DNA from 2 places in the Amycolatopsis sp. SID8362 genome. Region 2 is predicted to be linked to the other one. Evidence: predicted binding sites of a transcription regulator. Region 2 holds the regulator's gene; the other holds the start of a gene.
The links. The regulator HspR, encoded in region 2, represses chaperone genes until heat shock. The targets are predictions, from matches to a motif close to ANNTTGAGTNNNNNNNACTCAANNT.
Positions count from the first base shown of each region.

Region 1: the regulator HspR is predicted to act here: its motif matches at 1,495-1,519, upstream of lon (endopeptidase La).

Region 1 is NZ_JAAGNB010001316.1:18,843-34,340, reverse strand. It holds gene G3I65_RS40275 (GNAT family N-acetyltransferase) at 1-509, shown strand, start outside; gene G3I65_RS40270 (SAM-dependent methyltransferase) at 579-1,433, shown strand; gene lon (endopeptidase La) at 1,534-3,936, shown strand; gene G3I65_RS40260 (hypothetical protein) at 4,065-5,042, opposite strand; tRNA gene G3I65_RS40255 (tRNA-Tyr) at 5,215-5,297, opposite strand; gene G3I65_RS40250 (YajQ family cyclic di-GMP-binding protein) at 5,427-5,918, shown strand; gene G3I65_RS40240 (hypothetical protein) at 6,238-7,140, opposite strand; gene G3I65_RS40235 (hypothetical protein) at 7,627-8,292, opposite strand; gene G3I65_RS40230 (sialidase family protein) at 8,472-9,608, shown strand; gene rfbA (glucose-1-phosphate thymidylyltransferase RfbA) at 9,684-10,565, shown strand; gene htpX (zinc metalloprotease HtpX) at 10,562-11,422, opposite strand; gene G3I65_RS40215 (YncE family protein) at 11,557-12,525, shown strand; gene G3I65_RS40210 (LLM class F420-dependent oxidoreductase) at 12,566-13,441, shown strand; gene G3I65_RS40205 (YrdB family protein) at 13,499-13,867, opposite strand; gene G3I65_RS40200 (class I SAM-dependent methyltransferase) at 14,065-15,297, shown strand; gene G3I65_RS40195 (glucose-1-phosphate cytidylyltransferase) at 15,299-15,498, shown strand, end outside.
Region 2 is NZ_JAAGNB010001362.1:2,124-17,621, reverse strand. It holds gene G3I65_RS41520 (flotillin family protein) at 1-1,750, opposite strand, end outside; gene G3I65_RS41515 (hypothetical protein) at 1,757-2,359, opposite strand; gene G3I65_RS41510 (YbhB/YbcL family Raf kinase inhibitor-like protein) at 2,565-3,098, opposite strand; gene G3I65_RS41505 (DUF4097 family beta strand repeat-containing protein) at 3,272-4,042, shown strand; gene G3I65_RS41500 (hypothetical protein) at 4,071-4,304, shown strand; gene G3I65_RS41495 (alpha/beta hydrolase) at 4,373-5,812, shown strand; gene dnaK (molecular chaperone DnaK) at 5,992-7,857, shown strand; gene grpE (nucleotide exchange factor GrpE) at 7,854-8,561, shown strand; gene dnaJ (molecular chaperone DnaJ) at 8,597-9,766, shown strand; gene G3I65_RS41475 (heat shock protein transcriptional repressor HspR) at 9,772-10,197, shown strand; gene G3I65_RS41470 (ATP-binding cassette domain-containing protein) at 10,248-11,654, opposite strand; gene G3I65_RS41465 (DUF305 domain-containing protein) at 11,831-12,364, opposite strand; gene G3I65_RS41460 (lytic polysaccharide monooxygenase) at 12,361-13,119, opposite strand; gene G3I65_RS41455 (dienelactone hydrolase family protein) at 13,265-13,981, opposite strand; gene G3I65_RS41450 (globin domain-containing protein) at 14,001-15,176, opposite strand; gene G3I65_RS41445 (globin domain-containing protein) at 15,370-15,498, opposite strand, start outside.

The DNA.
Region 1 (15,498 bases), on a different contig from region 2:
CGGCGGCCCCGCTCGGCACCCCGGGCGTCAAGATCCGCCGCGCCGAGCCCGGTGACCTCGAAACCGCGGTCGCGCTCGGCATGGAGCTGCACTCCTACGACGCCCAGTACGGCACGGTGAACTGGCGCACCGGCGTCGAGGACATCCTCGCCAAGGACCTGGCCGAGCAGCTGAACCGGCCGGAGCCGCCACTGTGGATCGCCGAGCTGTACGGCCGCCCGCTCGGCATGGTGAGCGTCCAGCACCCGGGCGAGACCGGCTGGATCAGCGACCGCGTCGCCGCGGCCCGCGTCGGGTACCTGTCGTGGCTGGCCGTCGCGGAGGCGGCGCGCTCGTCCGGCGTCGGCACCGCGCTGGCCACCCACGCCCACCACGTCCTGGACGAGGAGGGCGCCGACGTCGTCCTCCTGCACCACGCCGCGGCGAACCCGCTGTCGACGCCGTTCTGGTACGCGCAGGGGTACCGGCCGCTGTGGACGTACTGGCAGCGCCGCCCCGCCGTGCGCTGAACAAAAGGAGGATTACCGGCGGCGCGCGGTCCTTATAGGCTGGCGCCCGGAGAGTGAGGGGAGCCGGGAGTGAGCGACCAGCGGGATTCCGCGCCGAGAGCGCCCGAGGGCGTCGACACCGAGAAGCCGTCCGCGGCCCGGATCTACGACTGGTACCTGGGCGGTACCCAGAACTGGGCCGTGGACCGCGAGTTCGGCAGGCGCATGGAGCAGCAGTGGCCGCTGGTGCGGCCCGGCTCGAAGCAGAACCGCGAGTTCATGAACCGCGCGGTGCGGGCCGCCCTGCGGGCCGGGATCCGGCAGTTCATCGACCTCGGCTCCGGCGTCCCGACGGCCGGGAACGTGCACGAGGTCGTCGAGGCCGAGCTGCCCGAGGAGCACGACGCCAAGGTCGTCTACGTCGACTACGAGCCGGTCGCCGTGGCGCACGCGACGCTGATCCTCGAAGAGAGCGCGGCGACCGACTGGGCCGGCATCGTCCAGGCGGACATGCGGGACCCGAAGTCCGTCCTGCGCGCGGAGGAGACGAAGCGGCTCATCGACTTTTCGCAGCCGGTCTGCCTGATGATGATGGCGGTGCTGCACTTCGTCGGCCCGGACGACGACCCCGAGGGCATCCTCGCCGCGTACCGCGAAAAGCTCGCGCCCGGCAGCTGGCTGGCCATCTCGCAGATGAGCGAGGGCGACGGCAGCGGCGAGACGCTCGAAGGGCTGCGCTGGTTCGTCGAGCAGTACCGCAAGACCAGCAACCCGGTCTGGCTGCGCGACCGCGAAGAGATCGAGCCGCTGTTCGGTGACTGGCCGCTGCTCGAACCGGGCATCGTGCACCTGCCGGACTGGCGGCCCGACCGGAAGCTGAACGCGCTGGAGGCGGAGGCCCGCCCGTACGCCTGGTGCGGCATCGCGGCCCGGCCAGGCGGCTGACCTGCGGTTTCCCCGATCGCTGTGGGCGAACGCACCATCGGAAACAAACACACCCATCGGAGAGTTGAGCTAGGCAGACTCAACTAACCGAGGAGTGCACATGTCCGACACCCGCCTCCTGCCCGTGCTCCCGCTCGATGACGACGTCGTGCTGCCGGGCATGGTCGTCCCGCTCGACCTGAGCGACACCGAGACGCGGGCCGCGGTGGAGTCCGCCCAGGCCAACACCCCCTCCCAGGCGTCCTTCCCCGGCATCCGGTCGACCGGGACCGCCAAGGCAGAGGTCCTCATCGTCCCGCGCGTCCACGGCGAATACGCCGAGTTCGGCACGGTCGCCACGGTCGAGCGCATCGGCCGCGTGCCCGGTGGCAAGGCCGCCGTGCTGCTGCGCGGCACGTCCCGCGCGCTCGTCGGCCGGATCGCCGACGGCCCCGGCGCCGCCCGCTGGGTGCACGCCGAGGACGCCCCCGAAACCACGGACGACCAGACCGCGAAGCTCGCGGCCGAGTACAAGGCCGTCGTCATCTCGATCCTCCAGCAGCGCGGCGGCTGGCAGCTGATCGACGCCGTCCAGCAGGTCGAAGACGCCTCCGCGATCGCCGACCTGTCCGGCAACGCGCCGTACCTGTCCACCGAGCAGAAGCTCGAGCTGCTCGGCGCGCTGGACGTCACCGCGCGCCTGGAGAAGGCGCTCGAGTGGAGCAAGGAGCACCTGGCCGAGCTCGAGGTCACCGACACCATCCGCAAGGACGTCGCCGAGGGCATGGAGAAGCAGCAGAAGGAGTTCCTGCTGCGCCGCCAGCTCGAAGCGATCCGCAAGGAGCTCGGCGAGCTCGACGGAACCGCTCAGGACGACGATTACCGCGCCCGCGTCGAGGGCGCCGAGCTGCCCGACGCCGTCAAGAAGGCCGCGCTGGCCGAGGTCGACAAGCTGGACCGCACGTCCGAGCAGTCCCCCGAGGGCGGCTGGATCCGCACCTGGCTGGACACCGTCCTGGAGCTGCCCTGGAACGAGCGCACCGAGGACGTCTACGACATCGCGGCCGCGCGGGCCGTTTTGGACGCCGACCACGCCGGTCTCGACGACGTCAAGGAACGCATCATCGAGTACCTGGCCGTCCGGAAGCGCCGCGCGGAATCGGGCCTCGGCCCGGTCGGCGGGCGTCGTTCGGGCGCCGTGCTCGCCCTCGCGGGCCCTCCCGGGGTCGGCAAGACGTCGCTGGGCGAGTCCGTCGCGAAGGCCATGGGCCGCAAGTTCGTCCGCGTGGCGCTGGGCGGCATCCGCGACGAGGCGGAGATCCGCGGCCACCGCCGCACGTACGTCGGCGCGCTGCCCGGCCGGATCGTCCGCGCCATCAAGGAAGCCGGCTCGATGAACCCGGTCGTGCTGCTCGACGAGATCGACAAGGTCGGCGCCGACTACCGCGGCGACCCGACGGCGGCGCTGCTCGAAGTCCTGGACCCGGAGCAGAACCACACGTTCCGCGACCACTACCTCGAGGTCGAGCTGGACCTGTCCGACGTCGTGTTCCTGGCGACGGCCAACGCGCTCGAGACCATCCCCGGCCCGCTGCTGGACCGCATGGAGCTCGTCACGCTGGACGGCTACACCGAGCACGAGAAGGTGACGATCGCACGCGACCACCTGCTCCCCCGCGAGCTGGAGCGCGCCGGCCTGGGCGCCACGGACGTGGTGCTGACGGACGCCGCGTTCAGCCGGATCGCCGCCGAGTACACCCGCGAGGCGGGCGTGCGCGACGCGAACCGCACGATCGCGAAGGTGCTGCGGAAGGTCGCGACGAAGGTGGCGCTGGACGAGGTGTCGCTGCCGCTTTCGGTGGACGCTCCGGACCTTGAGACGTACCTGGGCCGCCCGCGGCACATCCCCGAGTCGTCGCTCCCGGCGTCGACGCAGCGCACGGCGACCCCGGGCGTGGCGACCGGCCTGGCGGTGACCGGCGCCGGCGGTGACGTCCTCTACATCGAGGCGTCGCTGGCCGACGAGGAGTCCGGCGCGTCCGGGCTGCAGCTGACCGGCCAGCTCGGCGACGTGATGAAGGAGTCGGCGCAGATCGCGCTGTCCTACCTGCGCTCGCACGGCGCGGAGCTGGAGCTGCCGGTGGGCGACCTCCGCAAGCGCGGCATCCACGTCCACGTCCCGGCGGGCGCGGTCCCGAAGGACGGCCCGTCGGCCGGCGTCACGATGACGACGGCACTGGCGTCGCTGCTGTCGGGCCGCGTGGTCCGCGCCGACGTCGCGATGACCGGCGAGGTGTCGCTGACCGGCAGGGTCCTCCCGATCGGCGGCGTCAAGCAGAAGCTGCTCGCCGCACACCGCGCGGGGATGAAGACGGTGATCATCCCGCAGCGCAACGAGCCGGACCTCGACGACGTCCCGGCCGAGGTGCTGGCCCAGCTGGACGTCCACGCGGTGGCGAACGTCCGCGAGGTCCTCGACCTCGCCCTGACCCCGGCGTCCACGCCGGTCCACCAGGCGGCGTAACCCCGAGCGCCGCCACCCGACGAACGGCCGGTTTCCCCTTCCCCCTGGGAAACCGGCCGTTCGCGTACGTTCGCCAGCCGGCGGGCGGCGATGTGTTCGTAAAACCAGCCATCATTGAACGATGGGGGCTAACGGCTCAGTGCCACAAAAAGGGCAGCGACGGAAACTGCGAAGCTCAGCCAGGACGCCAAAGGGAACACGAAGTCTTTCAGGACTTCCCAACGGGTTCGATCACGCATCGGATCCAGGAACAGCAGTTCACGATCGGTCGCGCCCGAGTCGCGAGCGGGTCGGTTCCGGAGGTCGCCGTGGTGCCGGCGAACCTCTGGCACCAGGTCTTCCCGGCCGGCGATCACCACGATCGCCACGTCGATCAGGAACCGGCACACGGCGCCGGCTTCCTCGTGCGTCGGCCGGTCGGACACCTCGATGTCCAGCACGGGACGAGCGAGGCGCGCTGCCCGGTCTGCCAGCGCGGGCGGCGACGCCCAGGTCCAGTGCTCGGTCTGCACCACCAGGAAGAGCGCTCGCGCCGCCGCTCCGGCGAGCTGGAGAACTCGAATCGGACGGCCCCGGCGTTCCCAGGCCGAGAGTGCGGCGCCCACGGACCGATAGAACCGGATCCGGCTGCGCACGTCGACACCTCGAACGAACCTGAGCCCATACCCGCCGATTCTGACCGCTTGATAGCCGACCACTGCGACCCCGCAGCAAAAGAAGACGGCCACGCCTGCCGCGATGAAAGGCAGATACCGGTTGTCGACAGGCTGCGCTGGCACCAACGGCGTGGCCTCGGCCGGCAGCATCGACCAATAGGTGATCAGGCCGACGACGACGAGAAACCCCAGGGCAGTCAGTGCTGCGATGCCGGCGAATTTCAGCCGCCGACGCCGTAACCACTCGATGTCGTCGAGGCGATCAACCGAACCCTGCCCGTCCCACGCGGAGAAGAATCTTAGCCGGCTTTCATACAACGTCCGCCCGATCTGGGGCCATTCCCCGAACAACCACCAACTGACGGAGTCGCCCAGAACTCGGCGTGCCAGCCTTGGAACGGGGAGAGTGGTCGAACTCGACTGGTTACTGATCGGCCGCGGCCCGGGCATCTATTCAGATTAGGACAAGTCCTGCAGTTCCGGCAGGGGCACGCCTTACAGCGTGCTTTCGGTACCGGCCCACGGATGGCCGCATCCGGCTGCACATCGCTGCGTCTGGCCGCACCACGCAAAGAAGCCCCGCGCCTGGCGTGTGCCAAGGTCACGGGGCTTCTTCACTGGGTGGCGGGTGAGGGATTCGAACCCCCGTAGGCGTAAGCCAACTGGTTTACAGCCAGTCCCCTTTGGCCACTCGGGTAACCCGCCAAGGCCGGGCGAACCGGCCGGGGAGAAGCTTACCGAACGGGTCCGGGCGGGGGTCAACCGGGATACCCGTCCCCCGGTGGGGGCTAGGCTGGGTGGCCCCTGACAAGCGAGTACGAGGTGTGAGGACACGTGGCGGATCCCTCTTTCGACGTCGTGAGCAAGGTCGACCGCCAGGAGGTGGACAACGCGCTCAACCAGGCGAGCAAGGAGCTCGGAACGCGCTTCGACTTCCGCGGCACGGGCACGACGATCAACTGGTCCGGCGAGGAGGCCATCGCGATCGAGTCCGAGACCGAGGAGCGCGCCCTGGCCGCGGTCGAGGTCTTCAAGGAGAAGCTGATCAAGCGCAACATCTCCCTGAAGGCGTTCGAAGCGGGCGAGCCGGCCCTCTCGGGCAAGATCTACAAGATCGGCGGCAAGATCCTCCAGGGCATCGCCTCGGACAAGGCGAAGCAGATCGCGAAGTTCATCCGCGACGAAGGTCCGAAGGGCGTCCAGGCCCAGATCCAGGGCGACCAGCTGCGGGTGTCGGGCAAGAAGAAGGACCAGCTGCAGGACGTGATCGCGTTGCTGAAGGGCAAGGACTTCGAGATCGCGCTGCAGTTCACGAACTACCGGTGATTCACCCTCGTTGACCTGCGGGTATCTGGTTTCAGGTGCCCGTGGGTACAACGTCGGTACAACCGAGCGCGGAGTCCACGAGCGTCCGCGTCTGGTCCACCGAGTCCGGCCAGTAGCCGACGTAGGTGTTGAGCGTCACCGTGGGCGCGGTGTGGGCCAGACGACATCTCGCCGACCTCCCGAAGGGCTATCACGCCGCGTCAAGGGGGCGTTTCGGAGCTCAGTCACCGACGCGCGAAGGTGCCCCTTCGACCCGACGTGATCGGGCTGCGCCAGGTCGACGAGATGCCGAGAGACCAGCCACTTACATCGAATCCGCCTAAAACGGAGGAATCCCCATACTATTTAGCAATGAATTGAGCTTTTTCGCGCCGTCAAGCGCCCCCGCTAAGTCCGCGTACGGAACTCCCTGCCCATGAGCAACACTATTCCGAACCGCGCGAATCGTGTTAATTGAGCGCGAATGACGTCGACTGAAACCGGCTATTGACTCCCTATCCCGCGAGGTAAGCTGACCGAGAACGCCACGTCGAGGGTTAACTCTCACATCGATCGTATCCCACTCGCGCAGAAGCTCTACAATCATGGAGTCCATCTCGCGGAGCATCTCCTGCTCTTCCGCGTCGTATGGATCACCTCTGTTTGCGTAGTCTTCAGCTGCAGAACCACGACGACCAGCCGCCTCTTCCTGATCGACTTCCTCTGCAACCTTTTTCGCATCACCAGGGGTATTGTAGAAGTTCTGAGTAAGGTTCTGCGCAGCAGTCAATGTCGCAACCTGATTCGCGAATCTTAACTCCAGGTCTATTTGACGCGTCTTCGTGGCGTCGATTTCCTTTTGCTGAACCTCAGTCTTCCGCTTTAGCGAAAACACATTCATGATGGTCAATTCCCCGAGTTCGGGAAATAGCAGCAGAACCGATGGAATCAGCAGAGGCAACAGGTCGGCAAGCGCCCACGGAGAGCAGGATACTGGCTTCGGCAAGCCCACAACAGTGACGTCCCGGCAGATCCTCAAAGGCGCATACCAGTAACTTGCCACCACAAGAGCAACCGACCCTGTCGCCAAAACGACAGCCAGGGTCCATCGAAAATACCTGAATATCACGGTCGCCCGAGAGGGAGCACCGGACGCCGGTGCCTCTTTTTCCTCCACGTTCGAATCAGGAGGAGGCTTGACCTCTTGCTCTCCGTGCTCGACCTTCGTGCTCTCTGGTGCCATGGATCCTAACCAATCTACATTGCAGAGCGTTACCGCCGAGCAAGCAACGGGTTTGATGAGCCGAGGATACCGGTACAAATCCGGTACAGATGCCACCGACCAGCGACAATCAACGACGACCATCAACGGACACAAACCCGCAGCTCAGAGCCCCGCACTACGCCGTTACCCCAGGCAGGACGCAGTTTACGAACTACCGCTGACGTCGCTGCGGGCACCCGGCTCCGGGTGCCGACTCAATAGGGCTGTGACTCCACTCACTCGCCGACGTGCCGGGTCAGCTCCTCGAGCGCGCGGTGCAGCGCCCACGCGTGGGTCGCCACCTTCTTCTTGACCCCAAAGTGCTCTGCCGGTCGACCGGGTTCGCGTCGCGTGCGCTTTTGACCATCGTGAACAACCGCTGCGCGCACTGAGCGAAATCCTCGTGCACCCGCGTGTCGTGGTAAACGGCCACAACTTCGCCTCCGCGCTCGTCCGGCTCCCCACTCAAGACGGTGTCAACGTCCAGCTCGCCTCGTACCCATCCACCTTCAGGAACCCCGGCCCCCGCACGTCCCGCTCCACCTGCACGTCCCCGATCTGGTTCAGCAGCAGGTCCCGGAACTCCCCCGCGTGGATGCACAGCGCGATGTTCCCCCGCGTCTTCGCCGCGAACCGCACCCGCGACACGCCCTCCGGCAGTCGCAGCACCGCTTCGCCCTTTCCCGAAGACTCCTGCCCCGGCGCCGTCATCGGGAGGCTGCGGTAGTCCGAAATCGTCGCCGTCCACGGCGCGTTCGCGTGGACCGTCACCCGCTTCGTCGGGCGGTCCTCGTACGTGTTCAGCCACGTCGTGCCCTTGTACGCGCCGATCGCGTTGACCAGGCCGTGCTCGCCGCCGTCGGAGTCGATGATCACGTTGGACGTGCACTTCGGGCAGTCGAACGTGAAGAACCCCATCTGGTCGGCGGGCCAGCTGGTCTCGAACTCGCCGCTGCCCTTGCCCGTGTGGGTCTCCGTCGGGACTTCGCGCGGCGCCGGGGGCGCGGTCGAGGTCGCGGTCGGCATCCGGACGGACGCGCCGGACGCGGTCTCGATCGTCCCGTAGCCGCTGCCGGGTGCGCACCCCGCCGCGAGTGCCAGCACGAGGACGCCGAACAGCCGAAATTTCATCATTCCCCCTCCGGTGATCTTTCGACCGACCCCACCTCCGCGTTACCGTCACGCGCCGCAACCGGTCACCCGATGGCGCGCAGCAAACCCCCCGAACGTGCGAATGGGCCGTGTGACTGTCCACGGTGGACCCGATCAGCGTGTTGTAATCGCGCGGTCACGCCGTGGAGAGGGTCAGGATGCGCCGGTTTCTCGTCTTCGTGCTGCCGCTGACGCTCATCGCGACGTTGCTCACGCCCGCGAGCGCGGCCGAGCGCAAGCAGCTCGTGCCCGGCTACGGTTCGTACGCGCGGCTCATCCGGCTCGACCACTCGATCATCGGCCGCGGGCGCATCATCGCCACGCTGACCAGCGAAGACGCCGGTGGCAAGTTCACGCCGGTGATGGAGAGCACGGACGAAGGCGAGTCGTTCCACAAGATCGGCGAGATCCACGACCCCGACGGGCGGTACGGCATGTGCTGCGGCACCGTCTACGAGCTCCCGCAGCGGGTCGGCAAGCTCCGCGCCGGCACGCTGCTGTGGGCCGCGTCCTACCGGCAGGACGCCGGGCCGCAGCGCCGCGTCGGGATCCGGATCTGGGCCAGCAAGGACGGCGGCCGCGCGTGGAGCTTCCTGTCCGAGGCCGCGCGGTCGCACAACATCGACGGCATCTGGGAGCCCGAGTTCACCGTCGACGCCGGCGGCACGCTCTGGCTGCACTACGCCGACGAGACGCAGGCGCCGAAGTACGCGCAGGTGCTCAACCGGGTCGCCTCGACCGACGGCGTGACCTGGGGCACCAAGCAGCTCACCATGGCGATCCCGCCCGACCGCGTCCGGCCCGGCATGCCGATCATCCGGCGGCTGCCCGACGGCCGGTACTACTTCGCCTACGAGATCTGCAACTACCGCGACCGCTACTGCGACCCGTACTTCAAGATCTCGGCCGACGGCGCCAACTGGGGCGACCCCGCCGACCCCGGCACCCGCGTCACCACCGCCAACGGCAACTACTTCCAGCACGCGCAGACGATCACGCTGTTCCCCGGCGGCCCGAACGGCGTGCGGATCGTCATGGTCGGGCAGATCTACACCAACGCCAAGGGCAAGCCGCAGCCGAACAACGGCCAGGTCCTGCTGGCGAACGACAACTTCGGGGCCGGTCACTGGTACGAACTGCCCGCTCCCGTGCACATCACCGGCATCTACAACAACTTCTGCCCCAACTACTCCTCGACGCTGCTGCCGGTCGACGACGGTAAGAACGTGCTGGAGATCGCCACTGAGTACAACCTGGGCTGCAAGGCCTACTTCGGCAAAGGACCGGCCTTCTAGCGCTTCTCGATCGGCCGCGCCGGCCCAGCCCGTAGGGTGGGGACGCAGTCGTGGCCGAAGAGAGGGAGGCAGTTCATGAAGGGCATCGTGCTGGCCGGAGGCAGCGGGACCCGCCTGCACCCGATCACCCAGGCGGTGTCGAAGCAGCTGCTGCCGGTCTACGACAAGCCGATGGTCTACTACCCGATCTCGGTGCTGATGCTGGCCGGGATCCGCGAGATCCTGATCATCTCCACCCCCACCGACCTGCCGATGTTCCGGCGGCTGCTGGGCAGCGGCGACCAGTTCGGCGTCTCGTTCTCCTACGCCGAGCAGCCCAGCCCCAACGGGCTCGCCGAGGCGTTCGTGATCGGCGCGGACTTCATCGGCGACGACGACGTGGCGCTGGTGCTCGGCGACAACATCTTCTACGGCCAGGGCTTCTCCAGCCGCCTCCAGCAGGCCGTGCGCGAGCTCGACGGCTGCGTCCTGTTCGGCTACCCGGTGAAGGACCCCGAGCGCTACGGCGTCGGCGAGGTCGGCCCGGACGGCAAGCTGCGCACGATCGAAGAAAAGCCCGAAAAGCCGCGCTCGAACAAGGCGATCACCGGGCTGTACTTCTACGAGAACGACGTCGTCGAAATCGCGCGCTCGCTGAAGCCGTCGCGGCGTGGCGAGCTGGAGATCACCGACGTCAACCTGACCTACCTGCGGCAGGACCGGGCCACGCTGGTCGAGCTCAGCCGCGGGTTCGCCTGGCTCGACACCGGCACGCACGACTCGCTGCTCGAAGCCGGCCAGTTCGTGCAGGTGCTGGAGCACCGCACCGGCGTGCGCATCGCGTGCCTGGAGGAGATCGCGCTGCGGATGGGCTTCATCGACGCCGACGAGTGCTACGCGCTGGGCGCGAAGCTGGCGAAGTCCGGCTACGGCGACTACGTCAAGGCGGTCGCGGTCGCGGCGGGGGCGTCGGCCTAGAAGCCGCCCGGCCCGCGGCGGGCCATTTCCTCGAGCCGCCGGATCCGGTCGGCGATCGGCGGGTGGGTCGAGAACAGCTTGCTCAGGCCCTCGCCGGGGCGGAACGGGTTCGCGATCATCAGGTGCGACTGCGACACCAGCTGCGGCTCGGCGACCAGTGGCCGCGCCCGCGTGCCCGCGTCGAGCTTCCGCAGCGCCGAGGCCAGGCCCAGCGGGTCGCCGGTGAGCTCGGCGCCGGACGCGTCGGCCTGGTACTCCCGCGACCGGCTCACGCCCATCCGGATCACCGCGGCCGCGATCGGCCCGACGAAGATCAACATGAGGCTGACCAGCGGACTGCCGTCGCGGTTGTTGCCGCCGAAGAACAGCGCGATGTTCGCGAGCACGCTGATCACGCTGGCCAACGCGCCGGCGACGCACGAGATCAGGATGTCGCGGTTGTAGACGTGGGACAGCTCGTGCCCGAGCACGGCCCGCAGCTCGCGCTCGTCGAGCAGGTCGAGGATGCCGGTGGTGCAGCACACGGCCGCGTGCCGCGGGCTGCGGCCGGTCGCGAACGCGTTCGGCGCGACCGTCGGGCTCAGGTAGAGCTGCGGCATCGGCTGGCGGGCGACCTGCGCCAGCTCGCGCACGATCCGGTACATCGCGGGCTGCTCGACCTCGGACACCGGCCGCGCCCGCATCGCGCGCAGCGCCAGCTTGTCCGAGTTGAAGTACGCGTAGGCGTTCATCCCCAGCGCGATGAGCAGGCCGATGACCAGGGCACCGCGGCCGAAGAGCCCGCTGATCGCGATGATGATCGCCGACAGCAGGCCGAGCAGCAACGCCGTCTTGAGTCCGTTCTGGTGCCCGTGCACGCGCGCTCGCCTCCGTCCGCTCTGGAAGTGGGTTACCCATCGGAAACAACGCGATCGGGCGACGCGAAGTTCCTTCGCGTGAGCATCGCGCGGGTTACGCTCGGAAGGCGAGTTGATCACGAGCGGAGGCGCCGATGCGAGGTCGCCCGATAGGCCGGAGGGCCCTGTTCGCCCTGGTCACAGCCGGTGCCGGCGCTCTGGTCCTGCCGGCGGCGGCGCGCGCGGAAGAGGTCCGCTCGATCGACGTCGGCGGCACGCCGACCGGGGTGGCGGTGAATCCGGTCACGGGGCTCGCCTACGTCGCCGATCCCGAGGCGGGGGTGGTGTCCGTCGTCGACCCGGGCAGCGCATCGGTGGTCGCGCTGGTCCACGTCGGCGGCGAGCCGGGCGACGTCGCCGTCGACCCGGAGGCCGGCCGGATCTACGTCGCGAACCCGCCGGCGGGCACCGTCGTGGTCCTGGACGGCCGCACGCACGACCTGGTGAGCGTGATCGGCGCCGGGACGGGCGCGGCCACGCTGGCGGTGGACGAGCAGGCCAACCGCGTCTACGCGGCGAGCGCCGCCACCGGCACGCTCGCCGTGCTCGACGGCGTCAGCTGCACGCTGGCGGCCCTCGTGCCGGGGCCGAAGCCGAGCCTCGCCGGGATCGCCGTCGACCCCGGCCGCAAGCTGGCCTACTGCGCCAGCACGGCGACCGATTCGGTCGAGGTGTTCTCGATCGACAGCGGCAAGTTCGTGGCCAGCGTGAAGGTCGGGGCGCGGCCGACGGCCGTCGCGGTGCACGCGGCGAGCGGCACGGTGTACGTCGCGAACTCCGGCATCCACCACATGTCCATTGTGGACGCGGCCACGCACACCGAGCGCAAGACCGTGTTGCTGCGCAGCGAATCCTCCGCGTTGGCCGTGCACCAGGGCACGAACACGGTGTACACCAACGGCGGCCAGAACGGCCTCAGCCGCGTCGACGGCGCCACCGGAACGCTGACCGGCGAGCTGTCGCTGGGCGTCAACCCCGGCGACGTCGCGGTCGACCAGCGCACGCGCGCGGTGTGGGTCACCGATCCCCTGAACGGCCGGGTTTCGGTCGTCGGCGATTTCTGAGCCCGCGGCTGGGGCAACTCCAGGTATACGGTCGGAAAGCATGAAACTCGGACTGCAGATCCCCGACTTCACCTGGCCGAACGGGGCGTCCGCGCTGGGCGCCGACCTGGCCGCCGTCGTCCGCACCGCCGACAACGCGGGCTTCGACTCCATCGCCGTGATGGACCACTTCTTCCAGATCGGCGGGGTCGGCCCCGTCGAGAACGACATGCTCGAGGCGTACACGACCCTCGGCTTCATCGCGGCGCACACCGAGCGCGCCAAGCTGCTGACCGTCGTCACCGGCGTCCTCTACCGCCACCCGGGCCTGCTGGCCAAGGCGATCACGACCCTGGACGTGCTGTCAGGCGGCCGCGCGATCCTCGGCATCGGCGCGGGCTGGAACGAGGACGAGTCCCGCGGCCTCGGCTTCCCGTTCCCGCCGGTCGCGGAGCGCTTCGAGCTGCTGGAGGAGAACCTCCAGTACGTGCTGGGGATGTGGGCGGACGGCGACGAGCCGTTCAAGAGCAAGCACTTCGACGCGACGCGGCTGCTGAACGTCCCGCAGGCCCTGTCCGACCCCCGTCCCCCGATCATGATCGGCGGCGGGGGCGAGAAGAAGACGCTGCGGCTGGTCGCGAAGTACGCCGACCAGTGCAACCTGTTCAACAGCCCGGAGCTGGAGCACAAGCTCGACGTCCTCAAGCAGCACTGCGAGAACGAGGGCCGCGACTACGACTCGATCACCAAGACCGTCTACCACATCCTCGACATCGGCGAGGACGGCTCGAAGTCCGGCGAGCTGCTGAAGGAGCTGGAGCGGCTGCACGGCCTGGGTATCGACGTGGCGCTCGGGATGGTCCCGCACGTCCACAACCCGGCGGTGCTGGAGAAGTTCGGCACCGACGTGATCCCGGCCGCGGAAAAGATCGGCTGAGCAATTTCCGTTCGGCAATTTGCCTGAGCCCTCTGCGCCATTCCGGCGCGGAGGGCTTCAGCCGTCTTTGGCGAAGACGCGGGTCAGCGCCGCGATGCCGATGCCGGCCACCGCGAGGACGATCCCGCTCACCGGCCACCCCACCAGCACGAGCACCGCGCCGGCGCCCGCGAACAGGACGAACTCCACCAGGAAGCGGGCCGGTTCCGGGAGGCGGCGGCGGGCACGCGGGGCGATGAACAGGCCCCAGAGCGCGGCGGCGACCAGCGGGAGCAGGACCGCGTCGACGATCGCCAGCGCCACCCCGGTGCCGAGCTGGGAGCCCGCCAGGGCGAGGCCGCCCAGCAGGGCCAGCTCGGTCAGGAAGCGGATCGTGAGCACCACGCCCGCGACCCCGCTCGGACGGGGTGTCGGCTCCGAAGTCATCCGGCCAGCCTAAGACCGGTCCACTGTGGACGTTACGGGTACGATCCGGCACGATGCGTGATCTTCACCACTATTAGGCCATTCAGGTTGCGGTTCCGAATCGGTCCACGAGCGGCTCCCGCGTCGCTGTAACGGCGATCCACCCCTGCTCGACGTGTTAAGCGCACATCGCGACCGCGAGCCAAGGAGCCTGGTAGATGACCACATGTCGACTCTGCGGTTCGACAAACACGGCCGGCGTCGTCGACCTCGGCGCGACTCCGCCGTGTGAGCGATTCCTGACCGCCGAACAGCTCGACGAGCCGGAGGCCACCTTCCCGCTCCACCTCAAGGTGTGCACCGACTGCTGGCTCGCCCAGATCCCCCCGCTGATCGACCCGGACGAAACCTTCACCGAGTACGCCTACTTCTCGTCCTTCTCGACGTCGTGGGTCGAGCACGCGAAGCGGTTCGTCGACGGCGCGGTCGAGCGGCTCGGGCTCGGCGAGAAGTCCTTCGTCGTCGAGGTCGCGAGCAACGACGGCTACCTGCTCAAGCACGTCGTCGGGCACGGCATCCGGTGTCTGGGCGTGGAACCCTCGGTGAACGTCGGGCAAGCCGCGCGCGACGCCGGCGTGCCCACCCTGACCGCGTTCCTCTCCGAAGAGACCGGCCTCCGGGTGCGCGAGGAACACGGCCCGGCCGACCTCGTCGCCGCGAACAACGTCTACGCGCACATCCCCGACGTCCTCGGCTTCACCAAGGGCCTGCGGGCGCTGGTCGCCGACGACGGGTGGGTCTCCATCGAGGTCCAGCACCTGCTCACGCTGATCGAGAAGAACCAGTACGACACGATCTACCACGAGCACTTCCAGTACTACACGGTCGAATCCGCGCGCCGGGCCCTCGCGACCGGCGGCCTGACCGTGGTCGACGTCGAGCTGGTGCCGACGCACGGCGGGTCGATCCGGCTGTGGGCGCGTCCGGCCGAGGTGGCGGGCGAGCCCAGCGAGCGGATGACCGACGTGCTGGAGCGCGAGAAGGCGGCCGGGCTGCACGAGCTGTCCGGGTACACCGAGTTCGCCGAGCGCGTCACCCGCGTGCGGCTGGACCTGCTGAAGTTCCTGATCGAGGCGCGCAACGACGGGAAGACCGTCGTCGGCTACGGCGCCCCGGGCAAGGGCAACACCCTGCTCAACCACTGCGGCATCCGGACGGACCTGCTGCAGTACACGGTCGACCGCAACCCGTACAAGCACGGCCGGTTCACGCCGGGCACGCGCATCCCCGTGCTGCCCCCGGAGCGGATCGAAGCCGACCGGCCCGACTACGTGCTCGTCCTCCCCTGGAACCTCCGGGAGGAACTGACCGGACAACTCTCCTACATCGGGGCGTGGGGCGGAAAGCTCGTGTTCCCGATCCCCCACCTGGAAATCGTCGAGGTGCAGTGACGTGAAGGTCGTTCTCTTCTGCGGTGGCTACGGGATGCGGATGCGCAACGGCGCGGCCGACGACGTCCCCAAGCCGATGGCGATGGTCGGTCCGAGACCGCTCATCTGGCACGTGATGCGCTACTACGCGCATTTCGGCCACACCGAATTCATCCTGTGCCTCGGCTACGGCGCGGCGCACATCAAGAACTTCTTCCTGAA
Region 2 (15,498 bases):
AGCCGTCGACGCTCTTGCCGAGGCCGATCGAGCCGACGATCCGGTCGAAGAACGCGGTTTCCCCGCCGACGATGTCGATGTCGGCCTTCTCCAGGCCGGCGCTGAGCACGACGGCCTGCGCTTCGGCGACGTCCCGCTGCACGTCGAGCGCGGCCAGCCGGATCTCCTTCTCGGCGTCCAGCCGGAGCCGGTACTCCTCGTGCTCCCGGCTCGCGCTGTCGAGCGCGGCCATCGCGGCGGCCTTCTCGGTGAGGCCCTCGGCCTCGCCCTTCAGCTTGTCGCGCAGCGCCTCGGCGACCACAGTCGCCTTTTCGCGCTCGACGATCGCCTCGGCGCGGCCGACCTTCTCCAGCGCGACGGCGTCGCGCTCCCGGACCTGCGCGGCGGCGAGACCGGCGGCGGCCTCCTCGGCCTGGATGCCTTCGGCGAGCCGGATCTTGGCCCGCGTCTCCAGCTCGGCGGCCTGCTGGCGCGCCTCGGCGAGGATCAGCTCTTCCCGCGCCTTGTGCTTCGCGGCCTGCTCGGCGGCCTCGGCGGCCTTGATGTCCTTGACCAGGTTCTCCTGCGCCTCGGCTTCGGCGCGGATGACGAGCGCCTCGCGCGAGCGCTGCGCCTCTTCGAGCACGCGCAGCTTCTTGATGTTCTCTTCCTGCTCGGCCACGGTCTTCTCGACGGCGATCCGCTCGCGGATCACCTCGGCGATCGACCGCTTCTCGCCTTCGAGCTCCTTGTCCTTCGCGATCCGGGACAGCTCGGTCTCGCGCTCGCGGCCGATCACCTCGAGCAGGCGGTCCTTCTCGATCCGCTCGGACTCGATGGCGATGACGCGCTCGCGGTTCTTGCCCGCGACCTCGATCTCGCGCTGCTGGTTCTGCTGCTGGATGCCGAGCTGCTCGTCCGTGCGCAGCTGCGCGGCCTGCGCCTTGAGCCGCTCCTCGGCCTGCACCTTGGCGATCTCGGCTTCTTCGCGCGCCCGCGTGGTCTCGACCTCGCGGCGCTGCTTGATCTCCGCGTCGGACTGGCGCCGCTCCAGTTCGAGGATCGCCTCGCGCGCGTCCACGTCCTGGCGGGTGATCTCCTTCTCCTCGTTGCGGCGGAACTCGTTGGTGCGCACGTGCTCGATCGCCGTCAGCTCGGTGATCTTGCGGATGCCCTGCGCGTCGAGGATGTTCGCCGCGTCGAGCGACGCCATCGGGGTCTGCTCGAGGTAGTCGATCGCGGCGTCTTCGAGGCTGTAGCCGTTCAGGTCGGTGCCGATGACGCGGATGATCTGGTCGCGGAACTCGTTGCGCTGGGTGTAGAGGTCGACGAAGTCGAGCTGCTTGCCGACGGTCTTCAGCGCCTCGGAGAACTTGGCGTTGAACAGTTCCTGCAGCGTCGACTGGTCGCTCGCGCGCTCGGTGCCGATCGCCTGCGCGACCTTCACCACGTCCTCGACGGTCTTGTTGACGCGCACGAAGAACGAAATCCGGATGTCGGCGCGGATGTTGTCGCGGCAGATCAGGCCTTCCTGGCCGGTGCGGGCGATGTCGATCGTCTTCACCGAGATGTCCATGACCTCGGACTTGTGCAGCACGGGCAGCACGATGGCGCCGGTGAAGGTGACGTCGACCTTGCGCACCTTGGAGATGATCAGCGCCTTGCCCTGCGGCACCTTGCGGAACAGCCGGCTCACGACGAACAACAGCACCAGAACGATCAGAACGACGACGGCGATCACCACGCCGGCCCCCAAGCCGATGGCATCCATTCCAGCTCAGTCCTTTTCTGCTTCGAGTTCCAGCGGGCTGACCCAGAAGAACTCGCCCTCGGAGTCGTATTCGTAGATGACCACGCGGCTGCCCGCGTGGAGGTTGCCCGCTCCGGCCAACCGGACCTGGACGATCGCCGACGAGCCGTCGGCGGCGGTGACTTCGGCCTGGCCGAAGTCGTGCGTCACGGTCGACGTGCGGACGACGCAGGGCCGTCCGACGAAGTCCGCCCGCGTCGGCTCGGCCGCGCCGGAGAAGAGCCGGCGCAACGGCACCACGAGCACCCGGGTGGCGAGCGCGCCGAGGACCAGGGCGACCAGCAGGACGGCGACCCCGAGGAGCACCCGCACCGGCGTGGCCGGGTGGACGGCCTCGAGCACCACCGTGCCGGCGAGGCTGAGGAACCAGCTGAACGTGGTGAGCAGCGAGAGGGAGATGGCGAGCGGAACGCCGCCGAACCCGGCGAACAACCCGTCGTCGAAGAGGTGGCCGTGGTCGAGGTCGATGGCGCCGAGCAGGGCCAGCAGCCAGTAGCCGACCACCACGACCAGCAGGAAGCTGAAGAGCACGGCCGGAAAACCCGTTGCCGCGGCGACGAACCCGCTCATCGACGTCGGTTCCTTCCCCCTGGGAGGCTTCGGCGCCGCAAGCCTCGGAGCAGGACTGTAACCCGGCCTGAACAGGGCTTTCGACTACGAATCGGTCACGGCGGACGGTTGTCGCGTTGGGTGGTGCCATGACCGCAGTGTGTCATCGGCCACCGACAAAAAACGGCCCGGCGCCGGTCAGGCCGGTGCCGGGCCGCGGAAACGCTCAGCCCTTGTTCTCGTACACCGGCGTGAGGACGGCGCGCGCCAGAGTGTGCCCGAACATGTTGAAGCCGAGGAACGCCGGCGTCGCGTCCTCCGGCACCTCGAGCTTGTCGACGTCCAGCGCGTGCACCGCGAAGAAGTACCGGTGCGGGCCGTGCCCGGGCGGCGGCGCGGCGCCGAGGAACTGCTTGACCCCGCCGTCGCCCTTCAGCGTCACCGCGCCTTCGGGGAGGCCCGAGCCGTCGCCGGCGCCGGACGCCAGCTCCGTCACCGACGCCGGGACGTTGAACACGGCCCAGTGCCAGAAGCCGCTGCCGGTCGGGGCGTCCGGGTCGTAGCAGGTGATCGCGAAGCTCTTCGTCTCCGCCGGGAAGCCCTCCCACGACAGCTGCGGCGACCGGTCCTCGCCGCCGGCGCCGAAGATGCCGGACAAGTGGGGCGTGGCCAGGGTTTCGCCGTCGGCGACGTCGGTGCTGCGGAGGGTGAACGACGGCACGTCGGGCAGGGATTCGTACGGGCCGGGTGCTTGCGGCATGGATCCTCCTGATCACGGAACTGGAGACTTGCGCCAGGTTAGGCCCCCGGCACCGCCCCCGCGTGTCAGGGACGGATCTCAGGGTTCTTCGGGGGGTTACCCCCATGTACTCGGTCCCACCCCGGCCATAACGTTCTCGATGCAGAGGAAACAACACTGAGGGGACCACGACCATGGCGCGCCCGCTATTGGCTCTGGGTGGCATCGTCCTGATCGGCGTAGGGCTGGCGACCGCGTTCGGCTGGGGCTGGGGATCGGACTTCGAGAACAGCAAGACGCTGTCGGAGACGATTCGCAGCGTGAAGCTGGAAGGCGACTCGGGTTCGGTGAAGATCCGCACCGGCTCGGGGCCGTCGACCGTGCACCAGTCCGTGAACTACCACTGGCGGGGCAAGCCGGGCGACACGTTCTACCGCGTCGACGGCGACCAGCTCGTGCTCACCGACTGCGGGAACAACTGCTCGGTCGACTTCGAGGTCGTCGTGCCGGAAGGGGTGCCGGTCAGCGGCAGGCTGGACTCCGGCGGGCTGGACGTCCGCGGGGTGGCCAGTGTGGACGTTCAGGCCGACTCCGGGCACGCCAAGGTCGAAGACGTGCCGGGCCTGGTGAAGCTGCGGCTGGAAAGCGGCGGCATCGACCTGGAGAACGTCGGCGAGGTCCAGGTGCACGCCAGTTCCGGCAGCATCGAGGGCAAGGGCGTGCGCGGCCCGGTCGACGTGACGTCCGAGAGCGGCAGCGTCGAGTTTTCGCTGGAGCAGGCCAACAACGTGAAGGTGAAGGCCGACAGCGGGAGCGTCGACGTGACCGTGCCGGGCGGGCCCTACCGCGTTGTCGGTGGCAGCGACAGCGGGCACCGCGACATCGGCGTCCCGGCCGACGGGTCCGCGGCGCACACGCTCGACCTCACGACCGACAGCGGCAGCGTCACGGTCCGCGCGGCCTGACTTTTTCCTTACTACGGGGGATTTTCCGATGGGCAAGATCGAACGGCGCGTGCTGGCTGCCGCGCTGCTGGGCGCGGTCGCGATGTTCGGCGTCGTCGGCTTCGCGCGGGGTGAGTCCGCGGCGACGCCGGCGCAGGGGGTGCCGGTCGCCGTGGATTCCCACTATCGAGTGACTTCCTGGGTGGGTACGCCCGCGGAAGTCGTTGTGCGGCAAGGGAACTCCGATTTCTACTTCTCCTCCTGGACCACCCGGCGCTCCTGATCCTGTCGGGGGTCGCTGTTAGGAATGGGGTGCGCCGAAGGACGGCGTGCAGGGGGAGGAAACGCATCATGGATCTGCGCCGGATTTCGGCGGCCGTCGCGGTGGTCGTGCTCATGGCGGTGGTGCCGGCCGTCGCCGAAGCTTCTTCGCTGTCGTGGAGACCTTGTGCCACGCAGCAGGAGCCGACGGCGGAATGCGCGTCGGTCGACGTGCCGATCGACCGCGCACAACCGGAACTGGGGTCGGCGCGGCTGGCGCTGACCCGGTTGCCCGCGCTCGACCGGGCGCACCGCATTGGCTCGCTGCTGGTGAACCCGGGCGGGCCGGGTGGCTCGGGGGTCGGGTTCGTGCAGTTCGGCGGGCTGGCCTCGCCGGATCTCGCCCGGCTGCGGCAGCGGTTCGACGTCGTGGGCTTCGACCCGCGCGGGGACTGGTTCAGCACGCCGCGCATCGCGTGCGGTCCGTCGTTGTGGGATCCGGCGCTGAACCGGTTCCCCGCGTCCCGGCCGGAGTTCGAGGCGCTGGTGGCGCACAACCGCGAGGCGGGCGAGGATTGCCTGGCCCGCACCGGTCCGCTGCTGGCGAACGCGGACACGCGGAGCGCGGCCGAAGACATCGAGGCGATCCGCGTCGCGCTGGGCGAGCCGAAGATCTCGTGGCTGGGCCTGTCGTACGGCACGGAGCTGGGCGCGGTCTACGCGTCGGCGCACCCCGGCCGGGTGCGCACGATGGTTTTGGACGGCGCGGTCGACCACGGCCGGCCGCTGCGGCAGGCGATCCTCGAGGAGGCCGCGGGGACCGAGGACGCGCTGGTCCGGTTCGCGGACTGGTGCCGCGGCTCGGCCGGGTGCGCGTTGCACGGCCGGGACGTCCTCCGGTTCTACGACGACGTCGTTGGCCGGGCGGCGCGTGGCGCGATCTGGTCGAGCGACCTGGGGCGCCACGCGACGGCCGACGAGGTCTCGGCGGGGGTCTACAACCACCTCTACCTCCGGGACGAGTGGCCCGCGCTGGGCAAGGCGCTGGCCGCGGCGGGCGGGGAGTTCCCGGACGCTCGCGGGCTGACCGAGCGCAACCAGTTCCAGTCCCCGATCTACGCGGCCTACCGGGCGATCGGCTGCCACGACTTCCCGTCGCCGTTCACCGGGCCGGTGGACATGGGCGCGACGGCCGGGGTGCTTCGCGCGGTGGCGCCGCACAGCTGGCGGTACTCCGAGTACTGGGACTTCACGAGCGGCTGCACCGGCTGGCCGATCCCGGCGAAGAACCCACCGTGGCCGCACCCAGTCCACGGCGCCCCGCCGATCCTGGTGGTCGGCGGCGCCCACGACCCGGCGACCCCGCTGTCCTGGGCCCGCGGCCTGGCGGCGAGCATCGACGGTTCGGCGCTGCTCACCCGCCTCGACGACGGCCACACGGGCCTGTTCAACTCGGCCTGCGCCCGGGCGGCCGAGGTGGACTACCTGGTGAGCGGGCTCACACCGGGTTCTCGCCGACTCTGCCGCTGAACCCGGGAACAAGAACCGGGGCGGCCTCGTTAGGCTGAGTACGAAGGTTGAGCGCAGTCGACTCAAGTCCGGCTTGACGAGGCACGCGAAGACCAGACTAAACTTGCCAGGGACCCGCTCAAGGCGGGGACGAACGTGCAGGTCACGAACATAGCAGGCTTACACAGGAGGAAAGCACCATGGCGCGAGCGGTCGGCATCGACCTCGGCACGACCAACTCGGTCGTCGCCGTCCTTGAGGGCGGCGAGCCGACGGTCATCGCCAACTCGGAAGGCTCCCGGACCACCCCCTCGATCGTCGCCTTCGCCAAGAACGGCGAAGTGCTGACCGGTCAGCCGGCGAAGAACCAGGCCGTGACGAACGTCGACCGGACGATCCGGTCCGTGAAGCGGCACATCGGCACCGACTGGAAGACCGAGATCGACGGGAAGAACTACACGTCGCAGGAGATCAGCGCCCGGGTGCTGATGAAGCTCAAGCGCGACGCCGAGGCGTACCTTGGCGAGACCATCACCGACGCGGTGATCACCGTCCCGGCGTACTTCGAGGACGCGCAGCGGCAGGCCACCAAGGAGGCCGGGCAGATCGCCGGCCTGAACGTGCTCCGCATCGTCAACGAGCCGACCGCCGCCGCGCTGGCGTACGGCCTGGACAAGGGCGAGAAGGAACAGACCATCCTGGTCTTCGACCTCGGTGGCGGCACGTTCGACGTCTCGCTGCTGGAGATCGGCGAGGGCGTCGTCGAGGTCCGCGCGACCTCCGGTGACAACCACCTCGGTGGTGACGACTGGGACGAGCGCATCGTCAAGTGGCTGGTCGACAAGTTCAAGGCCACGAACGGCATCGACCTGACCAAGGACAAGATGGCGCTGCAGCGCATCCGCGAGGCGGCGGAGAAGGCGAAGATCGAGCTGTCCAGCTCGAACTCGGCCAGCATCAACCTGCCGTACATCACCGTGGACGCGGACAAGAACCCGCTGTTCCTCGACGAGACGCTGTCCCGCGCCGAGTTCCAGAAGATCACCTCGGACCTGCTCGAGCGCACCCGCAACCCGTTCAACAACGTCATCCGGGACGCGGGCATCGCCGTCGGCGACATCGACCACGTCGTGCTCGTCGGTGGTTCCACCCGCATGCCGGCGGTGTCCGAGCTGGTCAAGGAGCTGACCGGCGGCCGCGAGCCGAACAAGGGCGTGAACCCGGACGAGGTCGTCGCGGTCGGCGCGGCGCTGCAGGCCGGTGTGCTCAAGGGTGAGGTCAAGGACGTCCTGCTGCTGGACGTGACCCCGCTGTCGCTGGGCATCGAGACCAAGGGTGGCGTGTTCACCAAGCTCATCGAGCGCAACACCACGATCCCGACCAAGCGCTCGGAGATCTTCTCCACCGCGGACGACAACCAGCCGTCGGTGCAGATCCAGGTGTTCCAGGGTGAGCGCGAGATCGCCGCGCACAACAAGAAGCTCGGCATGTTCGAGCTGACCGGTCTCCCGCCCGCCCCGCGTGGCGTGCCGCAGATCGAGGTCACCTTCGACATCGACGCGAACGGCATCGTGCACGTCCTCGCCAAGGACCTCGGCACGAACAAGGAGCAGTCGATGACGATCACCGGTGGCTCCGCGCTGCCGAAGGACGACATCGAGCGCATGGTCAAGGACGCCGAGGCGCACGCCGAGGAGGACAAGACCCGTCGCGAAGAGGCCGAGACCCGCAACCAGGCCGAGACGCTGGTCTACCAGACCGAGAAGTTCCTCAAGGACAACGACGACAAGCTGCCCGAGGAGCTCAAGGGCAAGGTCAAGTCCGCGATCGACGAGGCCAACGAAGCCCTGAAGGGCACGGACTCGACCAAGATCCGCGAGGCGATCGAGAAGCTGAACACCGCTTCGCAGGAGCTGGGCACCGCGCTGTACGCCAACGCGAACGCCGGTGCGCCGGGCGCCGAAGGTGCCGCGGGGGCGGCCGGGGACGCCGGTGCAGCCGGCGGCCAGGCCAAGGCCGATGACGTGGTGGACGCCGAGATCGTCGAAGAGGACGAGAAGAAGTGACCCATAGCTACGACGAATCCGAGAACCAGGGCCGAGGCCCCGAGGAGCCGGTGGTCGTGCGGGATCGGCGTCGGGTGGACCCCCAGACCGGGCAGGTCCGCCCGCCCGGTCCGGCCCACGCCGCGCCGGAGCCGGAAGAGGAGCCCGTGGAGCACGCGGGCCCCTCGCTCGGCGAGTCCATTGTGGACGAATCGGTGTCCGTGGTCTCCGACGTGGAGAAGGAGCTGGCCGAGCGCACCGCCGACCTCCAGCGCCTGCAGGCGGAGTACGCCAACTACCGCAAGCGGGTCGAGCGCGACCGCGAGGCGGTCGTCCTCGGCGCGAAGGCGTCCGTGGTGAACGACCTGCTGCCGCTGCTCGACGACCTCGAGCGGGCCGAGCAGCACGGTGACCTCACCGGGGCGTTCAAGTCGGTCGGCGACAAGCTGATCGGCGGGCTGCAGCGCGCGGGCCTGGAGTCGTTCGGCGCCGAGGGCGAAGCCTTCGACCCGAGCGTGCACGAGGCCGTGCAGCACAACACCTCGCCGGACGTGGCGGGCCCGACGGTCACCGTGGTCATGCGCCGCGGTTACCGCTTCGGGGACCGCGTACTGCGGGCGGCGCTGGTCGGCGTGACCGACCACGAGCCCGGCGCGGCCCCGGTGGACCCGCCCGTCGGTGGCGAGCTGCCACTCGGCGGCGGAGTCGATGAACAGCAGCAGTAGCGGTATCCGGTTCAAGTGGGAGGAGGAGACGCCCGATGAGCGCACGGGAATGGATCGGTAAGGACTTCTACCGTGAGCTGGGCGTCTCTTCCGACGCCACCTCGGACGAGATCAAGAAGGCCTACCGGAAGCTGGCCAAGGAGAACCACCCCGACGCGAACGCCGGCAACGCGGACGCGGAGCAGAAGTTCAAGGCGGTCTCCGAGGCCTACGGCGTGCTCTCCGACGCGAGCAAGCGCAAGGAGTACGACGAAGCGCGGCGGCTCTTCGGCGGCGGGGGCGGGTTCAACTTCCCCGGCGGCGGTGGCACCGGCAGCTTCGACGTCGGCGACATCTTCGGCCAGGCCGGCGCCAGCCAGCAGGGCGGCTTCGGCGGGCTCGGGGACATCCTCGGCGGGCTGTTCGGCCGTGGCCGCGCTTCGGCGGGTGCGACGGCGAACCGGCCGCAGCGCGGTGCCGACGTCGAGACGGACGTCCGGATCGACTTCACCGAGGCGGTCAAGGGCGCGACCCTGCCGCTGCGGCTGTCGAGCCCGGCGACCTGCTCGACGTGCGGTGGCAACGGCGCGAAGCCGGGCACGTCGCCGCGGACCTGCCCGACCTGTTCAGGGTCGGGGCTGGTCAGCCGCAGCCAGGGTGCCTTCGCGTTCTCGGAGCCGTGCCGCGACTGCCGCGGCCGCGGGACGATCATCGACGACCCGTGCCCCGAGTGCGGCGGCGAAGGCGTCAGCACGCGGACTCGCACGCTGACCGTCCGGATCCCGCCGGGCGTCGACGACGACCAGCGGATCCGGCTGGCCGGTCAGGGCGAGCCGGGCCGGGGTGGCGCGCAGGCGGGCGACCTGTACGTCCGGGTGCACGTGGCCCCGCACGCGCTGTTCGGGCGCAAGGCGCTCGACCTGACGATCACCGTGCCGGTGGACTTCACGGAACTGGCGCTGGGCACCACGATCACGGTGCCGACGCTCGAAGGCAAAGTCTCGCTCAAGGTGCCGCCGGGCACGGCGAGCGGACGGGTGCTGCGCGTGCGCGGCAAGGGCATCGCCAAGCGGGACGGTTCGCAAGGTGATCTGCTCGTCACCCTCCAGGCGGCGATTCCCGCCAAACTGGACGACAAGGCGCGCGAAGCTCTGCAGGCGTACGCCGAAGCGATGGCCGGGCACGACCCCCGGCCCGAGATCACTGAGCTGCTCGAAGGCAGGTGAGTGGGATGTTCGGCGGGATCCCCCAGGAAGGCGACGAAGAGACCCCGGTGTTCGTCATCTCGGTGGCGGCACAGCTCGCCGGGATGCACGCGCAGACGTTGCGCACCTACGACCGGCAGGGCCTGGTCTCGCCGGGCCGCACCTCCGGCGGCGGGCGGCGCTACTCGATGCGGGACATCGCGCTGCTGCGCGAAGTCCAGCGCCTGTCGCAGGAGGACGGCGTCAACCTGGCCGGCATCAAGCGCATCATCGAGCTGGAGAACCAGGTCGACGCGCTGCGGGCCCGGATCACCGAGCTGACCGAAGAACTGGCCGCGGCGTACGTCGCGGGCGAACAGGCCGCGGCGGCGGCGCACGCGTCCTACCGCCGGGACCTGGTACCGCTCAACCAGCAGACGGCGATGGTGGTCTGGCGGCCCAAGCGCCGTTGAACACATGACGCGAGAAGGCCTCCCCGGGCGACCGGGGAGGCCTTCTCGCGTCAGAGCTCCAGCCGTGGCCAGGCCGCCAGGTCCGCCAGCATGCGGCGGTCGTGCGTCGCGACGACCACCGCGGCCGGGGTCGTCAGCAAGGCCTCGGTCAGCTCCTCGACGAGCGTCGCCGACAGGTGGTTGGTCGGCTCGTCGAAGACGAGCACGTCCGGCCGTCCGGCCACCCGCAGTGCGAGGTCCAGCCGGCGTCGCTGCCCCTGCGACATCCGCCCGACCGGGGTGCGCAGTGCTTCGGCGTCCAGGAGACCCATCGCCGAAAACGGGACGCCGGCCCGTTCGTAGAGCCGGCGAGCCGTCAGATCCTCCGGCCAGGCCGGGACTTCCTGGCCGATCAACGCCACGCGCGCGCCGGCCAGGTGCCGCACCGAGCCGGTCGTCGGCGGGAGCGAACCCGCGATGGCCGACAGCAGCGTCGACTTGCCGGCGCCGTTGCCTCCGGTGACGAGCAGCCGGGCGCCGTGGTCGAGGGTCAGCGTAACCGGGCCGTCGAGGCGGCCGTCGACGCTGACGTCCGCCACCCGGACCAAGGCCGCCCCGTTGGGAGCGCCGAGATCGGGCCACCGCAACGACAACGGCGGTTCGGGCACGGTGACGCGGTGGGCTTCCAGCGCGGCCCGTTCCCGGTTCAGCGCCTGGACGACGCCGGGCGCGCGGGTCTGGCGCTGGTGCCGTCCGGTGCCCTTGTCCGGGCGCCAGCCGGTGCTGAGCCGGTCGCGGGCCTGCGCCACCGCGGCGGTCAGCTGCCGGCGTGTGTCCTGCTGTTCCTCGTGCTCCTGCACCCACCGCTCGCGATCGCGGCGGCGCCCGTCCTGCCAGGCGTCGTAGCCGCCGGCGTACCGGCGCGGGCGGCCGTCCTGGCTGGGGTCGAGGTCCAGGAACTCGGTCGCGACGTCCGCCAGCAGCGCCCGGTCGTGGCTGACCAGCGCGACCCCGCCGTCGTGCCCGCGCAGGCGGGCGGTGAGGAACGCCAGTCCGGCGGCGTCGAGGTGGTTGCCGGGCTCGTCGTAGCGCTCTTCGGCGCCTTCGGCCGACCGCGCGAGGTCTTCGGTGGCGACGTCGAGCGCGCGCAGGGCGGCGTGGACGTCCCGCAACGCCTCGGTGGTCAGCGTCCCGACGGTCTCACCGGACCGGAACGGCAGCGCCTGCCGCGCGAGCCCGACGGTGCCGGTCCGGTGGACGGCACCGTGGTCAGGCGCGCGAAGGCCGGCGAGGACGTGCAGCAGCGTGGTCTTGCCACGCCCGTTCTCGCCGACGATCGCCAGCCGCGACCGGGCGGAAACGGTGACGCTGACGTCGTGCAGCACCCGGCGTGAACCCAGGGTGACGCCGACGTTTTCCGCGCGCAGGTGGGCAGGCGAAGGAAAACAGGGGAAGACAAAGGTGGCTCCGCGGCTCAGGAGGGAGCCGGGCAGCACGGAAGCGGCCGCCCGGCGAGGACCGGAACGGCGGGCAGAAAAAAGGGGGTGCGCCGCCGTCAGCGGCGGGTCCGCAATGGGGGCCGGACGCGGCCAAGTGAATAACCGGCGCAACCGCGAGCAGCCCCTCCCGGCTGCCCGCGGTTCCGCGCCGCGGGTCAGGTCTTGAAGTTCAGCAGTTGCTTCACCTCGGCCGTCCGCGACTCGATCACCCGGCGGGCGAGGTCGCGGACCTCGGGGTGCACGCCGCCGGAAGTTCCGTTCTCCGTCTGGGCCAGCTCCACCGCGCCTTGCTGCTGGCCCGTCAGCACGTCGAGGAACTTGCGGGTGAACTCGGGGTCCGGGGCCGACTTCAGGGCGCCCACCAGGTCCGGGGACGTCATCTTCATGCCGCCGTGGCCGGCGTGGGCCCCGGCGGCCATCGACTCCGGCTCGTTCCACGCCCGGAGCCAGCCCTTCATCTGGTCGACCTCGGTCCGCTGCGTCACCTCGATCGCCGCCGAGAGCTCCTTCAGCGACGCCGGAACCGGCCGGTTCGCGGCCAGGCGGACGATCTCGATGCCCTGCTCGTTCTGGGGGATCAGCATCTGCAGGAACATCACGTCGGCCGCGTTGTGCGATGGGGTGGCCGGCGTCGCGCCGCTGCCGCATCCGGTCAGCAGCAGCGCGACGACGGCCAAGACCAGTCTCACTGGCGTTGCCAGAGGGCCGGGGTGTTCGGCGGTTCCCAGCCCGCGATCGCCGTGTGCGACTGGAGGCAGCGGTAGCTCACGCCGTTGTAGGTCACGACGTCGCCCGCCTGGTACGCCGTGCCCGCCGACCAGGTGCCGGTCGACGGCGGGGTCGTCGTCGGGGGCGGGGTCGTGGTGGGCGGCGGAGTCGTGGTCGGGGGCGGCGTGGTGGTGGGCGGCGGCGTGGTGCCCCCGCCGCCGACCTGCAGGTCGACGCAGCTGTAGAACGCGTTGGCCGTGTCCGCGATGTTCCAGATGGCCAGCACCTTGATCCGGCCCGAGTACCCGGCCAGGTTCACCGTGTGCGACAGCGTCGGCGGCGGCTGCTGGTTGTTGCCGCTGAAGACCGCGACGCGCGTGTTGCCGACGTAGTACTCGTAGTTCGTCGTCGAGTGGCGGGCGGTGAACACCCAGTTGAACGTCACCGTGCTGCCGACGGACTTCGCGGGCCACGCCTTCGATTCGTCGTTGAGCTGCGCGAACTGGGACAGCCCGCCGTTGCAGCTGCGCAGCCCCTTCGGGCCTTCGACGCTCTGCGGCTCGTAGATGATCTCGCCGCAGTTCGGGACCTTCCCGGCCGCGCAGTTGGCCTGGCGGCTGGGCGGGTCGGACACGTAACCGTGCGCGCTCGCGGTGGCGGCGGGGAGGACCACGACCAGCACCGGTGCGAGCAGTGCACCGGCCGCGGCCGCGAAGAGCTTTCGTTTCCAGGTCATTTCGGCTCCTCGAGGGGGAACAGCTCTGTTCCGGAGGGAGGACGAACGAGCACATCCGGGGAAGATGTGGTCTAGACCATAAGTCGATTCGGGCACAACGGTCAACGAACTACCGCCGTTCGACGATTTCGCTCCTCCGCTCGGCTCAGTGCGAAGGTCGGGACGGCTGCTGCAGGTGTTCGCCGAAGAAAGACGTCACTCGGCGCCACGCGTCTTCCGACGCTTCGTGGTGGTAGGTGAACCCGACGACCTTGAGCAGCAGGTTCAGCGGCAGCGCGACGTCGACCTTGTTCGCGAACCCGTGGCTCGCGTCCGGGTACTCCTTGACGTCGTGCGGGATCTCGCGCTCGGTCAGTGCCGTCTCGAGCTTCGCCGCCGCGCCGCGCAGCCCGAAGTCCTTCTTGCCGAAGCTGGCGACGACCGGGCAGGCGTCGTCGAGCACCGACAGGTTCTTCGGGAGCTGGCCGTAGTAGGGCGCCGACGCCTCGAACCCGCGCGACGCCGCGACGAGGGCGAAGCCGCCGCCCATGCAGAAGCCGGCGATGCCGATCCGGCCCGTGCAGTCCGGGCGGGCGGCGAGCAGTGCGCGGGACGCCTCGATGTCGTCGAAGCTGCGCCCCTGGTTGGCGAACATGTCCGAGAACACCCGGCGCACGCAGCGGCGCATGCCCCCGCGCGAGTACATGTCCGGGCTGAGCGCCAAGTATCCCTCGGCGGCGAAGCGGTCGGTGATGTTCTTCGTGTCCTGGCTCAGCCCGAACGCGTCGTGGATGAGCACCACGCCGGGGTGCGGCCCGTCGCCGGCGGGCTCCGCCAGGTAGCCGCCGATGGTGCCGTCCGAAACCGGAATCGTCGTCTCCATATAGGCGACGATAGCGCGTTCAATCGAGGGTGAACGGATCGTACGAAATCCGCTCCAGGTCGATGCCCTTGGCGAGCAGCTGGGCGATGGTGGACTGGATCATCGGCGGCGACCCGGAAACGAGGACGTCGTGGTTCTTCCACGAGCCCCGCTGGGTCACCGCGTGCGCGAGCGTGCCGCGGTCGCCGCCGGCCAGCGCGCCTTCTTCGGTGACCGGGGTGACCGTCAGCCATTCGGACGTCGCGGCCAGCCGGCGCAGATCGTTCAAAGCGTACAAATCCTCCGGTCTTCGGCCGCCGAAGAACAGGTGCACCGGTGGGTTCCGCTTCCACCGGGAAAGGTCGTCGAGGATCGCGAGCAACGGCGTGATCCCGGTGCCGCCGCCGATCAGCAGCAGCCCTCGCTTGGTGGTGGTCGGCCGCACGTCGAGCGCGCCCATCGACGGGCCGAGGCGCCAGACGTCGCCCGGTCTCGTGTGGCTGACGATGCTGCCGCTGACCCAGCCGCCGGGCACCGCGCGCACGTGGAACGTCAGCCTGCCGTCGCCGCGCGGCGCGTTCGCCGGCGACAGGTACCGCCAGAACCGCGGCCGCTGCGGCACTTCCACGCTGACGTACCCGCCGGCGCGGTACGGCAGGAGCCCCTCGGTGCGCACCTTCACCAGCGCGACGTCGCGGGCGAGTTTCCGGTGCTCCAGCACGGTCGCCGACCACGCCGCCGGCCCGGTCTCCGCCTGGGCCGCCTCGCGCATGGTCTTGGCGATGAGCCCGTACGCCGCGGTCCACGCCGCTTCGACGTCGGGCGTCCACTTCTCCTTGAGGAACCGCTTGAGCGCCGCGATCAGCGCGAGCCCGACGGCGTCGTAGTGGCGGGAGACGACGGCGAACTTGCGGTGGTCGCGGCCCAGCTGCCCGAGGAAGGTGACCAGCTCGTCGGGTCGGTCGACCATCTGCACGACGTACACGAGCGCGCGCAGCAGCCTGCTCCGCTGGGTCGTCATCGTCACCGGGAACAGATCGCGGCAATCGGGCGCGATCACGAACAACACGCCGTAGAAGTATTGCGCCAGTTCATCGGCTCTCGGCTCGACGGCCGCAAAACTTTCACGAATCAATCGAGCGAGTTCGCGACCTTCCACGGCCGAAACGGGAAGTGCCTCGGGCGCCGTGGAGATCTTCACGGATTCAGCATTCATCGGGAACGGTAATCTCCAGTCGTGCACAGGTAAAAGCGCCGTCCATGCGGCGTCGCTGTCGCGGTACCGCCCCCGAGGGTTCCCGACTCTAGGCGTATTCCCGTGCAGATGCGCGTGATTCCGCGCGGTCCCGCTCGAACGGACCAATTTGGCCACAAGCGGTCAACTCGATCTGGCGGTGCGTGAAAACGAATCAGTCGATCGTGAACGGGTCGTATTGGATCTGGTCCAGCGCGCTGCCCGCCACGAGCATGCGCGACACCGTCGCGCGGATCATCGACGGCGAGCCGGACACGAGGATGTCGTGGCCGGGCCAGGCGCC